3 regions of the Mesorhizobium sp. WSM2240 genome follow, and region 1 is predicted to be linked to each of the others. Evidence: riboswitches for the same ligand, from Rfam matches in the RefSeq annotation. Region 1 holds a riboswitch; each other region holds the start of a gene.
The links. A riboswitch is a leader RNA that binds a small molecule or an ion and turns the genes downstream of it on or off. The one in region 1 is predicted to bind thiamine pyrophosphate.
Positions count from the first base shown of each region.

Region 2: another riboswitch for thiamine pyrophosphate. It lies ahead of thiC (phosphomethylpyrimidine synthase ThiC); the one in region 1 lies ahead of thiC (phosphomethylpyrimidine synthase ThiC).
Region 3: another riboswitch for thiamine pyrophosphate. It lies ahead of ABVK50_RS02170 (YkoF family thiamine/hydroxymethylpyrimidine-binding protein); the one in region 1 lies ahead of thiC (phosphomethylpyrimidine synthase ThiC).

Region 1 covers NZ_CP159253.1:956,338-960,613, forward strand. The annotation lists gene thiO (glycine oxidase ThiO) at 1-824, opposite strand, end outside; gene thiC (phosphomethylpyrimidine synthase ThiC) at 821-2,641, opposite strand; TPP riboswitch at 2,744-2,860, opposite strand; gene panD (aspartate 1-decarboxylase) at 2,981-3,433, opposite strand; gene ABVK50_RS04545 (beta-ketoacyl-ACP synthase III) at 3,491-4,276, opposite strand, start outside.
Region 2 covers NZ_CP159256.1:192,482-196,757, reverse strand. The annotation lists gene ABVK50_RS30605 (phosphotransferase family protein) at 1-442, shown strand, start outside; gene ABVK50_RS30600 (DUF982 domain-containing protein) at 1,027-1,314, shown strand; gene ABVK50_RS30595 (DUF982 domain-containing protein) at 1,421-1,774, shown strand; partial or broken gene ABVK50_RS30590 (TerC family protein) at 1,895-2,105, opposite strand; TPP riboswitch at 2,468-2,585, shown strand; gene thiC (phosphomethylpyrimidine synthase ThiC) at 2,699-4,276, shown strand, end outside.
Region 3 covers NZ_CP159253.1:450,828-455,103, reverse strand. The annotation lists gene ABVK50_RS02180 (efflux RND transporter periplasmic adaptor subunit) at 1-921, opposite strand, end outside; gene ABVK50_RS02175 (TetR/AcrR family transcriptional regulator) at 1,063-1,749, shown strand; TPP riboswitch at 2,129-2,242, shown strand; gene ABVK50_RS02170 (YkoF family thiamine/hydroxymethylpyrimidine-binding protein) at 2,233-2,841, shown strand; gene ABVK50_RS02165 (ABC transporter permease) at 2,875-3,675, shown strand; gene ABVK50_RS02160 (ABC transporter ATP-binding protein) at 3,672-4,276, shown strand, end outside.

The DNA.
Region 1 (4,276 bases):
GCAAATGCAGGGCGTACGCCGACGCCGGTTTCAATCAGCTCGGCCTCGCCGAAAGCCGGGTGCAGCGCGTAGGCGGCGCTCAGCAGCTCCAGGGTCGAGCGCGCGGTGATCGGGCCGACGCTGTCACTCTCGATCATCGTCGCCCCGACCATGAAGAGATCTTCCGCGCGCGGCACGACATAGACCGGGATGCGCGGATGAAGCAGCCGCACCGGCCGGGCCAGCGATATCTCTCGTGTTTTGAGCACAAGCATCTCGCCACGCACGCCGCGCAGTTCAGGTCGGCAGTCGGCGATGCCGGTGCAGTCCACTTCGATGTCCGAGACGGCGTGCACGGCGCGGCAGCCGAATTCGAGGCGAACTCCCATACCGAGCAGTTTGTCGCGAAGCGCGGACAATGCCTGGCGCGGGTCGAGATGCGCTTCCTCGGTAAACAAGAGACCGCGCCCGAACCGGCCTGCGAGATCAGGTTCAAGTGCCGCGATCTCGCCTGAGCCGAGCTGCCTGAAGCCGGAGGTACGCCGAGCGAAGCGGTCCACCTCGCCGGCATCGCGGGCAGGCGCCAGAACGAGGGTGCCGTTGCGCGAGACATGATCAGGCAACGCAGCATCCCACCAGTCTGCCGCCCCGCGTCCGAGCGTCAGCACAGCCTCCTCGGCGCTCTCGCGCTCGCACCAGGGCGCAAGCATGCCGCCGGCCTGCCAGGAAGCATTGCCCGCGATCTCGCGGCGCTTCTCGACCACCGTCACGTCGGCGCCGCGCGTCGCCAGCTCGTGCGCGAGCGTCAAACCGGCGACGCCCGCGCCGCGAATAAGCACCTTCATGGTCGGTTCGTGCTCTCCGCGGCGCTGTCGACGGGCATGTAGAGGTCGCCGCCGTCCCGGTACTTCGCCGCCATCGATGCGAGCCCTTCCTTCTGCGCCTCTGCCCGAATGTCGTGGGAGATGCGCATCGAGCAGAATTTCGGGCCGCACATAGAGCAGAAATGCGCGACCTTGTGTGCCTCCTTTGGCAGCGTCTCGTCGTGCATGGAGCGCGCGGTCTCAGGGTCGAGCGAGAGGTTGAACTGGTCCTCCCAGCGGAATTCGAAGCGGGCGCGGGAGAGCGCGTCATCCCTGATCTTGGCGGCCGGATGACCCTTGGCGAGATCGGCGGCGTGGGCAGCGATCTTGTAGGTGATGACACCGGTCTTGACGTCCTTGCGGTCGGGTAGACCGAGATGCTCCTTGGGCGTGACATAGCAGAGCATGGCGGTGCCGAACCAGCCGATCATTGCAGCGCCGATGCCGGAGGTGATGTGGTCGTAGCCCGGCGCAATGTCGGTGGTCAGCGGCCCGAGCGTGTAGAAGGGCGCCTCGCCACAGATCTCGAGCTGCTTGTCCATGTTCTGCTTGATCTTGTGCATGGGAACATGGCCTGGCCCTTCGATCATGACCTGGCAATCCTTGGCCCAGGCGATCTTGGTCAGTTCGCCAAGCGTTTCCAGTTCGGCGAATTGCGCCGCGTCATTGGCGTCGGCGATCGAGCCGGGTCGAAGGCCGTCGCCGAGCGAGAAGGACACGTCATAAGCGCGACAGATGTCGCAGATTTCCTCGAAATGCTCGTAGAGGAAGCTCTCGCGGTGATGATGCAGGCACCACTTCGCCATGATGGAGCCGCCGCGCGACACGATGCCGGTGACCCGGTTGACCGTCAGCGGGATGTAGTGCAGCCGCACGCCGGCATGGATCGTGAAATAGTCGACGCCTTGTTCGGCCTGTTCGATCAGCGTGTCGCGGTAGATGTCCCAGGTCAGGTCCTCGGCGATGCCGCCGACCTTTTCGAGCGCCTGGTAGAGCGGGACGGTGCCGATCGGCACCGGTGAATTGCGGATGATCCATTCGCGGATGTTGTGGATGTTGCGGCCGGTCGACAGGTCCATGACGGTGTCGGCGCCCCAGCGGATCGCCCAGACCATTTTCTCGACCTCTTCCGCCATCGACGATGTGACGGCGGAATTGCCGATATTGGCGTTGATCTTCACTAGGAAATTGCGGCCGATGATCATCGGCTCCAATTCCGGGTGGTTAATGTTGGCGGGAATGATGGCGCGGCCGCGCGCCACCTCGTCGCGCACGAATTCCGGCGTGACGAAGTCCGGGATTGCTGCGCCGAAACTCTCGCCGTCGCGTTGCACGTTCCCGCGAAGTATCTCGCGGCCGAGGTTTTCGCGGACGGCGACGAACTCCATCTCAGGGGTGATGATGCCGGCGCGCGCATAGGCTAGCTGCGTCACCGCCTTGCCGGCCTTGGCCTTGAGCGGCCGGTGGCGGACGGGAAATTCCGGCGTCAGCCTTTCGCCTGATGCGAACCCGTTGTCCTCCGGCCGGACACTGCGGCCTTGCTGGAATTCGACATCGCCGCGCGCCTTGATCCATCCGTGCCGAAGCCTGGCAAGGCCCTTCTCGATGCTGGTTTCGACGGTCGGATCGGTATAGGGGCCGGATGGATCATAGACGGTCACGGGTGGCTCGCCGGCCGTCGGATGAACGGCGATTTCCCTCATCGGCACCCTGATCTGCGGGTGGATCAAGCCGGGTTTGTGGATCTTCCTCGAGGCGGGCAGCGGTCCCGTCGAAACTGCGGGAGTGATGGCATTCATTTGAGGCTCCTTTGCTCATGCATTGGAGACCCAGTTCTGTGCCGGAAGGATGAAAAGACGCTTTTCTCTACCTGCCGAAACAGGACCTCGGGCGTGAATTCCCACAAAGCGCTTGCACCGTCCCTACGCCAGCATGAACTGGATCAGGTTCAACGGGTCACTGCGCCGCAAAAGCCAGCAGTATCTCAGCCCCTTGCCGGGACTCCCCTGGTGAATGCTTCAAATTGAGCGGCCGATCGCCATTTTGTCAAGCGCCTTCGGGCGCATTCAGCCCAACGATGGCGACCGGCGGCCAATCAAACCGGGCGGAACGCTCACGCAATGCGTGGGAGGGTAAGATCACGCCCCGGAGACCAGGGCAGGGATGGCCAAAACCTCATTCGACTCGTCGAGTATGGAGAATTTGTATCGGCCGTGTGCGTCACGATCGACCGAATAGCTCAGGCGATCGAGTATGTGGTTGTCCTCATCAAACGTGACGATCCGCGGCTTCAGCGAGGTGATTTCAGCTTCGTCCAAGTAGATGGAGTTGCAGACGATGATCTGGTCGTCGGGCTGGCAGCTGCGGGCCGCGGCTCCGTTGAGGATGCAGCATCGCGAGCCGCGCTCGCCGAGAATGACATAGGTCGAAATCCGCGCTCCGGAATTCCTGTTCCATATTTCCACGAACTCCATCGGCAGAATCCCGGCTGCTTCGCAGTGGTCGGGGTCGAGCGTTATCGAGCCATGGTAGTTGAGGTTCGCTTCGGTGACGTGGATGCCGTGCAGCTTGCCGGCGACTATTTTTCGCATGGGTTCCATCCAGTTCAAATAGCAGTGTTGATGTCCTGTGGGCGGTTTGCAGCCCGACTAAATTCCGACGACGAGGGCGCCGCCGCTGAGACCGGCGCCTGCCGCCGCCAAAAGAATCTCTTCGCCCCGCCGAAACGGCTCCGCCTGATTGGCAAGCGAGAGCGAGAGCGGGATTGTGGCGGCGGAAGAGTTGCCGTAGTCGACGATCGTCTTGACGATCGCTTGATCGGCAATGCCGAGGTTTCGTCCGACGGCATCAAAGATGCGGGCGTTGGCCTGGTGCGGGACAAACCGATCGATGTCTTGCGGGCGCACTCGGGCTGTGGCCAGCGCCTCCTTTGAACAGGCAGTCATCATCTCCACGGCCTTGGCGAACACTTCGCGGCCGTCGGTGATCGTCATTCGGGTTTGCGCGAGGTCTAGGTCGCCATGGAACGGTGTGTTGCTGCCGCCCGCGGGAATCTGGATCAGCCCGTAGCGCGAGCCGTCGCAATCCACCGATGCGCCGAGGATGCCCCGATCGGGGTCCTCGCACGGACCGATCACCACCGCGCCTGCTGCATCGGCAAACAGCACCGCGCTGGCGCGCTCGGCCGGATTGATGCGGCGGCTGAGAATGTTGGCGGCGATGACAAGCGATGATTTGCCGTGCAGGCGGGTAAATCCGTCCGCGAACATCAGCGCATAGATGAAGCCGGCGCAGGCGCCGGTCAGATCGACCGCGCCGGCGCGACCGAGTCCCAGCCGATGTGCGACGAGAGGCGCGCTCGGCGGCAGGAGGTGGTCGGGCGTCGATGTTGCAAGCAACAACAGACCGACGTCGCCGCGATCGATGCCGGCATT
Region 2 (4,276 bases), on a different replicon from region 1:
GAACGAAGCGAACCTGGCGATACGCGCCGCGCTCGGCAAGCACCGTCTGCCGCTTGCCCCAAGCCACTGCGACCCGCTCTGCGAGAATTTTCTCGATACGGGCGAGCGTATGTGGATCGTCGACTGGGAATATTCCGGCATGAACGATCCGATGTGGGATCTGGGCGATCTTTCGGTCGAGGGAGAGTTCGACGCTGACCAGGAAGAAGAAATGATCCGCGCCTATTTCGGCTGTGAGCCCCGACCGGTGGAGCGGGGCCGGATCGTCATCTATAAGGCGATGTGCGACCTGCTATGGACCCTGTGGGGCCTGATCCAGCTTGCCAACGGCAATCCGGCCGACGACTTTCGCGCTTACGCAGATAGTCGATTTGCGCGCTGCAGAGCACTGATGGAGAGCGACGACCTTTCCCGTCATTTGGCGGCGGTCGCTAAGGGCTGAAATGCTTCTGGCCGTAACGGGGCGCAGTTGAAGCCGATATATGGCCCGTTTGGACGCGGGCTTCGTTAAATTGTGTAACGCGCGCCAACTGGACGACGTTTCGAGCGGCCACGCTGTTAGACAACAAGCGGCCGGTTCTGAGAGATACCCTGTCGTTCGTTCGCGATCCAAGAAGCGTCCGAGATTGGCGCGACTACAACTTCCAGCATGACCACCGGGGATGTCCGCTTCCGGGCGAAGACAAAGTTTGGCTCTTGGTCGACATGGGGCATTTCCTCCCGGCAGCCTTGGGGCCGTATGGACGGCTCTCCGTTGGCAAGGGTTTATTTGAGCATTTTGCAGTTGCTGGTTGGTGCGGCCATGTATCCGACCTGTAAGTGCGGCTTTTCACACGCCGCTGGCCATAATGCCATTCGCGCGGCTCGGGTCCTGATCGAAAGCTCGCACTCGAGGTGCACGGCCCCAGTGGGCAACGTCGATGGACCGCAGCTCATGAGGATTTGCTCACGTTATGTAAGCGCAGGTGCGGAATCGTTACGCAACCGCGCTCGATCGCGGCTCTTCAACTCCCAAAGGAGGCTGCGATGCGCGACGACGTCGATCTTGGGCCCTTTGAAGAACCGGTTCCGGTGGCGACGGACGCCGGAGAACGCTGCGTTTCCAGCGCCAGAGAGGCCGCGGAAATGCTGCTCTACGACTGGCCGATCGGCGAGACGGCTACACGCATTCAGGCGCGAATGGCGTGCATGAAGGTGCTCGCGGGAAGTGAACCACCCGCATTCGCGCGCGAAGCATTCATGCAAGCGGCGAAGGAGGCGAAAATCCTTGTAGTGATGCAACCGGGTGAGACTGCTGCGCTCGGGCATGGGTGAAGACAGTCATCGCCGCGGAGGCCGGCTTCCCGATGGAAGAGGACTGATGCCGACAGGATCGGGACGTATTCGGAGCCTCGGATGGCGATCGCCGTTCGAAAGAGCAATGAAACAGATCCGCTTTGATCGGCCGGTTCGCATCAGCTTTGGCAAACCCGGCAAAACCCGCCTGGTCCACACCGTTTGGGTGGCATCGGAGTGCCTCGCGAACGACAAATGGCCGGACCACAACGGCCCGATGTTCCAGATGGCAGACGAAGCATTGCGGGGCGCCACGCAGGGGCACGTGACAGCTGAAGAGGCCCGTCAAGCGTTTGCAGACGCAGCGCTTGAGGCGCGAATTCTTGTCGTGACTGCCCGTTCCAAAAGAACTCATGGGGGTCAGGCCACCCCGTCCAGCGCTTCGTCCTCTTCGACCTCGTCCAAGTCGGGACCGTCATCGAGGGAGGCACGCCGGTGACCTGAGGAGGCCTACTCGGTGTCCTCGCTACCGGAACGAAAGAAATGGCTTGACCACTACTCGAAAATTAAAGGGCCGATTCACAGCCAATCGGCCGACTTTGCACGAGGACGATCAGACAATCTGCAGTAGCTGAGTTGTGGCGGCGGCAAAGATGATTTGCAGCACCATGACGGCGAGGATGCCCATGAGAATGGCTTTTGCTGCGTTGTTCTTCGGTAGACCAGCAGCGGCCAAGCCGATCACGATGGCATTGTCACCTGCCAAGACCAAGTCGATCATGATGACTAGAGAAGGGCTATAGGGCTTCTGGAGTCAGGAATTCGGTCATGTGGCACCCACTCTCTTGTCATCAGAAGGTGACCGCCATGCTGTCGGAGAAAGACCTCAACCATGAGCCGCTCGGAAAGTGACGGCGCACTTCCGAATCGACGTTTACAGCTCAAGGGACTGCGGCTGAACTCCCAAGCACCAGGCCACCGGATTGGACATTCCAGTCCGACATCACAGTTCTGAAGAACTGCCAGAGGGGCCCGGCCTGCGCGAGGAACTCAAGGGGCATGCTAATCAAGGGGCGTTTTGCACCCCACTTAGCGCGGGTGGGGCCTGTAATTTTGCAACGCGGCACGGCGCACGTTCGGTGTGATGCTGAGGCAAGCGCTTGACAAGTCGACGAGGCGTCGTTCAACTTGACCTCTTCACCAGGGGAGTCCCGACAAGGGGCTGAGATACTGCTGGCTCTTCGCAGCGCAGTGACCCGTTGAACCTGATCCAGTTCATACTGGCGTAGGGACGGTGCAAGCGCTTCATGGGCAAATACGCCCGCAAGGAATTCAGGCGGAAAGCCCGAACCTTATACTGATGAAGCGTCTCATCCTTCCGGCACAGAACTGGGTCTCCAATGCATGAGCAAAGGAGCCTCATATGAATGCCCTCACCCCCTCCGTGTCGACCGGACCGCTGCCTTCCTCAACGAAAATCCGAAGGACCGGCAAGATTCATTCGCAGATCAGCGTGCCGCTGCGTGAAATCGCAGTCCACCCGACCGCCGGAGAACCCCCGGTCATCGTCTACGATTCGTCAGGTCCCTATACCGACCCGCAAGTTGAAATCAGTATCGAAAGAGGCCTCCCCCGGCTTCGTGCGGACTGGATCACCGAACGCGGCGATGTCGAGCACTACGAAGGCCGTCACGTCAGGCCGGAGGACAACGGTTTTGTGTCGGACGAGCGGTTGACACCCGAGTTTCCAACCCGCCATCGGCCTTTGAAGGCGAAAGCCGCTGGGGCGGTGACTCAACTCGCCTACGCGCGTTCGGGTATAATCACCCCAGAGATGGAATTTGTCGCGCTCCGCGAAAACCTTGGACGCGAGATCGCGCGCACTCAAATGCTGCGGGACGGCGAGAGCTTCGGCGCAGCCATCCCGGACTTCGTCACGCCGGATTTCGTTCGCGACGAGGTGGCGCGCGGGCGGGCGATCATCCCCGCCAACGTCAACCACCCCGAATCCGAACCGATGATCATCGGCCGCAACTTTCTCATCAAGATCAACGCCAATATCGGCAATTCCGCTGTCACCTCTTCGATGGCGGAAGAGGTCGAAAAAATGGTCTGGGCGATCCGCTGGGGCGCCGACACGGTGATGGACCTGTCGACCGGCCGCAACATCCATAACATCCGGGAATGGATCATCCGCAACGCGCCCGTGCCGATCGGCACGGTGCCGCTTTATCAGGCGCTGGAAAAGGTTGGCGGTGTTGCAGAGGAGCTCAGCTGGGAGGTTTACCGCGACACGCTGATCGAACAGGCCGAGCAGGGGGTCGACTATTTCACCATCCATGCCGGCGTGCGGCTGCATTACGTGCCGCTAACGGTAAACCGGGTCACCGGCATTGTCTCGCGCGGCGGCTCCATCATGGCGAAGTGGTGCCTGCACCATCATCGCGAGAGTTTTCTCTACGAGCATTTCGAGGACATCTGCGACATCTGCCGCGCTTATGACGTTTCCTTCTCGCTGGGCGACGGCCTTCGCCCTGGCTCGATCGCGGACGCCAATGACGCCGCGCAATTCGCCGAACTCGAAACCCTGGGCGAACTGACCAAGATCGCATGGGCGAAAGACTGCCAAGTCATGATCGAGGGGCCAGGGCACGTCCCCATGCACAAGATCAAGGAGAACATGGACAAGCAGCTCGAGATCTGCGGCGAGGCACCGTTCTACACGCTCGGACCGCTCACCACCGACATCGCCCCTGGCTACGACCACATCACGAGCGGCATAGGCGCGGCGATGATCGGCTGGTTTGGTACTGCAATGCTCTGCTACGTCACGCCCAAGGAGCACCTCGGCCTTCCTGATCGCAACGACGTCAAGACCGGGGTCATCACCTACAAGATCGCCGCGCATGCCGCCGATCTCGCCAAGGGACATCCGGCGGCAAAGATCAGGGACGATGCGCTGTCCCGCGCGCGCTTCGAGTTCCGCTGGGAGGACCAGTTC
Region 3 (4,276 bases), 510 kb from region 1:
CCCCGAGAGCACTTCAACGCCGCGGATGCCGCGGATGCCGGTCTCGATCTCGCGAAGCCGCGCCCTGTCGCCTTCGACAACGAACACCCGGTTTCCCTCGATGGATACCGACGGCACAAGCAGCGCGTCCTCCGAAACGTCGGTGATGATGTTCACATCGACGGACATGCCGATCAGCAGCGGCGTGTCGTCAGGCAGGCGGAAGCGCACGCGATAGGTCTTGGTCACCGGATCGCCCTTGGGCGTGATGCTGTCCACGACCGCTTCGAGCTCCTGTCGGGGGAACGCGTCGGAACGCAGCAGCGCCCGCTGACCCACCTCGACGCGCGGAATATCTTCCTCGTTGACATCGGCCACCACGAGCAGCGGCCTCGGATCGCCGACCCAGAACAGCACCGTGCCCAGATCAGCGACCTCACCGACCTCGCCATCCTGCCTGAGCACTTTGCCGGCGATCGGCGCGCGCAGCGTATAGCTTTCGAGCCGCGCGCTTTGCCCGGCCACCAGCGCCTCGATCTGCGTGACCTCGCTTTGCGCGCGATCAAGCGCCTGCTGGCTGGCCGTATTGCGTTCCGCGAGCACCGAGAGGCGTCGAAGTTCCTCCTGCGCCAGCGAAAGCCGGGCCTCGAGTTCGGCGAGCACCGCCTGCGCTTCGCTGTCGTCAAGCCGGGCGAGCACGTCGCCTTTTTCCACCGGCGCGCCTTCGCAATTGCATTGTTCGACGATTCGCTCGCGCACCAACGGCGTCACCTTGGCCCAATTGCGCGGTTCGACGACGCCGTTGGCATAGACGATCTCGGCTGCGTCTCCGCGCGTGGGCGTCACGACCGAAACCGAGACTGGCCGCCAAAAATACCAGCCTGCGGCGCCAACCGCGGCCGCGAGCACGACGATGAGAAGGAAAAATCGCAGCAGCCGCACCAGAACTTCTCCCGTAACAGTTGAACCGGTTTTTGGCGACGGCACCTATAGCATTAGACCGACCGTCGGTCTATAATGAGGACAATGTGTTACGGCGGGTAGGTTCCGCCAAACGGCAGCGGGGATCGAAGCCTGGCCCGAGTGGTAAAATCTCCGGAAATCCGCTCCGCCGAACTGCTCGATTGTGCGCAGCGGCTGTTCTTCGAGCGCGGTTATGACAACACGACGGTCAACGACATCATCCGCGAAGCCGGCCTTTCGAAAGGCGCGTTTTACCACTACTTCCCGTCCAAAGAGGCGCTGCTCGAAGCGCTCGCCGCCCGTGTGGCGCGAGAAAGCATGGAACAACTGCGGCCCATTCTCGAGGACCGCTCGCTCGACGCGGTAGAGCGCCTCAATGCGCTCTTCGCCGGTTCCCGGCGGTTCAAGCGTGAACTGGCGCCGCAGATGCGGCGCACTTTCGACGTGGTCTTCCGGCCCGAGAACGTCGTGCTCTTCCACCGCATCGACCGGGCGGTCTCCGAAGTCGCCGCGCCGGTCATCACCGAAATCATCGCAGAGGGTAGCCGTATGGGACGTTTCGACGCGCCCGATCCGCAGGCGTTCGCCGAGATGCTGCTGCAGTTCCGCCTCAGCCTCGCGACCGTGATGCACCGGGCCATACAGCAGGCGGAAGCGGGTAATATCGACGAAGCCGTGCGTGTGCTGGACGAACGACTGCGGCTTTACGGGATCGCTGTCGACCGCGTTCTCAAGCTGCCGGACGGAACGATCGAGGTCGCCGAACCCGGTTTTGCGCACGCCCTTCTTACCACGGATACTTCCTGATCGCGCCGCGGCAAACGTGATCTGATCAAAAACCTCGTCGGGCCGGAAAACCAGCAAGGAGGAACCGGGCCTGCGACAATCTGCATAAGAGTCAGGCAGATTGTTCTATTGCCCAATCTATGGGCGAGGACTAGATTAAGTGTTGTCGGCCATCTACTCCTCCCAGATGCGATGCCGGCCAAAGCGAACTCACCTCCTCCCGGGTTCGCCTCAATAGAGCCCGCTGCACCTCCTCCCGCAGCGGGCTTTTTTGCGTGTGCAATTTACTTGATTCCAGTGTAGCACGCCGGAGCGCTCAGCCAGCGGCACGGCAATATCACTTTGCGTGGGCAAATTACGTGAAGAGGCTTGCCCAATCGCTCGCGATCTGATTGGTTGCCGCCATCCACAGGGGTGCTCCGTATTGCCGGGGCTGAGACGCGGGCGCCAAGCCTTCAAACCCTAAAAGCTGATCTGGGTAATACCAGCGGAGCGAGGCGGGTTATGTTTTCAGGCGCACAGATTTCCCTTTATCCCATGACCGACGATTTCGTCGGCGTCATCATGAGCGCTCTCGGCGCGCTCGATCCCTATCGCGACCAGTTGCGCATAGAGACGGACGACATCTCGACGCTGCTGGTCGGCCCTCCCGAAGTGCTGTTTCCGGCCATGCGCGACCTCTTCGTCGCAGCGGCCAAGGGCGGCATCCATTGTGTGCTATCGGCAGCAATTTCACGCGGCTGCCCGGGCGAGCCCGACGACGAGATACGCGCGTCGCCGGAGTTGAACGGCCCGCGCGAGTCTCTGGAAAACCGCAAAGCGACGGCTCTCGACGCCATGACCAAGGCTCCCCGTACCGATGCGGCGGCCGCCGCCCAGTTCTCGCTCTATGTGATGGGAACGGGCGATCACATGGACGAAATCTACGGCTGCATCGATTTTCTCAAACGCTCCGGCGTGTTCGACCGCTCCAAAAATTTCTGCACCAGGCTCGGCGGCGATGCCGGCGCGGTCTTTGCCGCGCTCGAAGCGGCGTTCTGCCGCTTCGGACCGCCTGAAGGGCATGTGACGATCGATCTGACGGTATCCGCGAACAGCCCAACGCCGCGCTGACGCGCCGGTTGGTTTGCACCCCAAAGGTCCGCCATGTCCGACGTTTCGTCTCCCGCACGCGGTTTCGCGTCCGCTCTCGCCAAGATCGGTCCCGCCCTTATTTCGATCTGCTCGTTGATCGCCGCGTGGGAAGTTTATGCGCAAGTCTCGGGCATTTCGGCGACGACCTTGCCCGCGCCGTCGCGAGTCTTCGCCCAGATGGTGCAGCATCGGGATGCGCTCGCCGCGAACACGCTCCCCACAATCCGCGCGACGCTGCTCGGTTTTGCCTGCTCGGTTTCGGCAGCCTTCCTCTTCTCGGTGCTGGTCGATTTTTCCAGGCCGCTGCGCCGGGCCCTGTTCCCGGTATTCATCATCAGCCAGACCCTGCCTCTGGTCGCCATCGCACCACTGATCGTGCTCTGGTTCGGCTTCGGCCTCACCCCGAAGATCATGCTGGTCGCGCTCGTCACCTTCTTTCCGATGCTGGTGGCGCTGGTCCAGGGCTATGCAGCAACCGACGAGGATGTCGAAGCACTTCTGGTGTCGATGGGAGCCTCGCGCTGGCGCACTTTCCTGATGGCCCGGCTGCCGTCTGCACTGCCTTACTTCTTTGCCGGCCTGCGCATTGCCATCACCTATGCCGTGGTCGGCGCGATCTTCGCGGAATATGCGGGCGCGGCCAAGGGCCTCGGCATCTACATCCTCAATGCCAAGAACAACTTCAGGCCGGACCTCGTGCTCGCGGCCGTGTTGGTCAGCGCAACGCTGACCCTCGTTCTGTTCACCGCCGCGGCGATGATCCAGCATTTGTCGATGCCATGGCAACGGCTCGACCAAAGGCGCCGACCATGAGCGGCAGTCGGCTGGAGTTGCGTCATCTGCGCAAGAGCTTCGGCAGCCTCGACGTGCTGGCCGACATCTCGCTCACCGTACGGGCGGGCGAGTTCGTCTCGATCCTTGGTCCGTCGGGCGCCGGCAAGTCGACCATCTTCAAGATTCTGACCGGCAGCGTTCAACCCGACAGGGGCGCAACCACGTTCGACGGCGCTCCGTTGACCGAGGCCAGGCGTCCTTTCGCCTTCATGCCGCAGCGCGACGCGCTGATGCCGTGGCGACGCATCATCGACAATGCAACACTTGGCCTCGAGGTGCAGGGCGTCACCCGCAAGGTGGCGCGCACACGGGTTGCGCCTCTCTTCGCCGAGTTCGGCCTGGAGGGATTTGAGCGTCACTATCCGGCGCAGCTTTCCGGCGGCATGCGACAGCGCGCCGCACTCTTGCGCACCGTCGTCCAGCATCGCGACATGCTCCTGCTCGACGAGCCATTCGGCGCTCTCGATGCGCTGACGCGCGCGGGCATGCAGCGCTGGCTGCAGTCGATGTGGGAGCGCCATCGCTGGACCGTGCTGCTGGTCACCCACGACGTACGCGAGGCGGCTTTCCTCTCCGACCG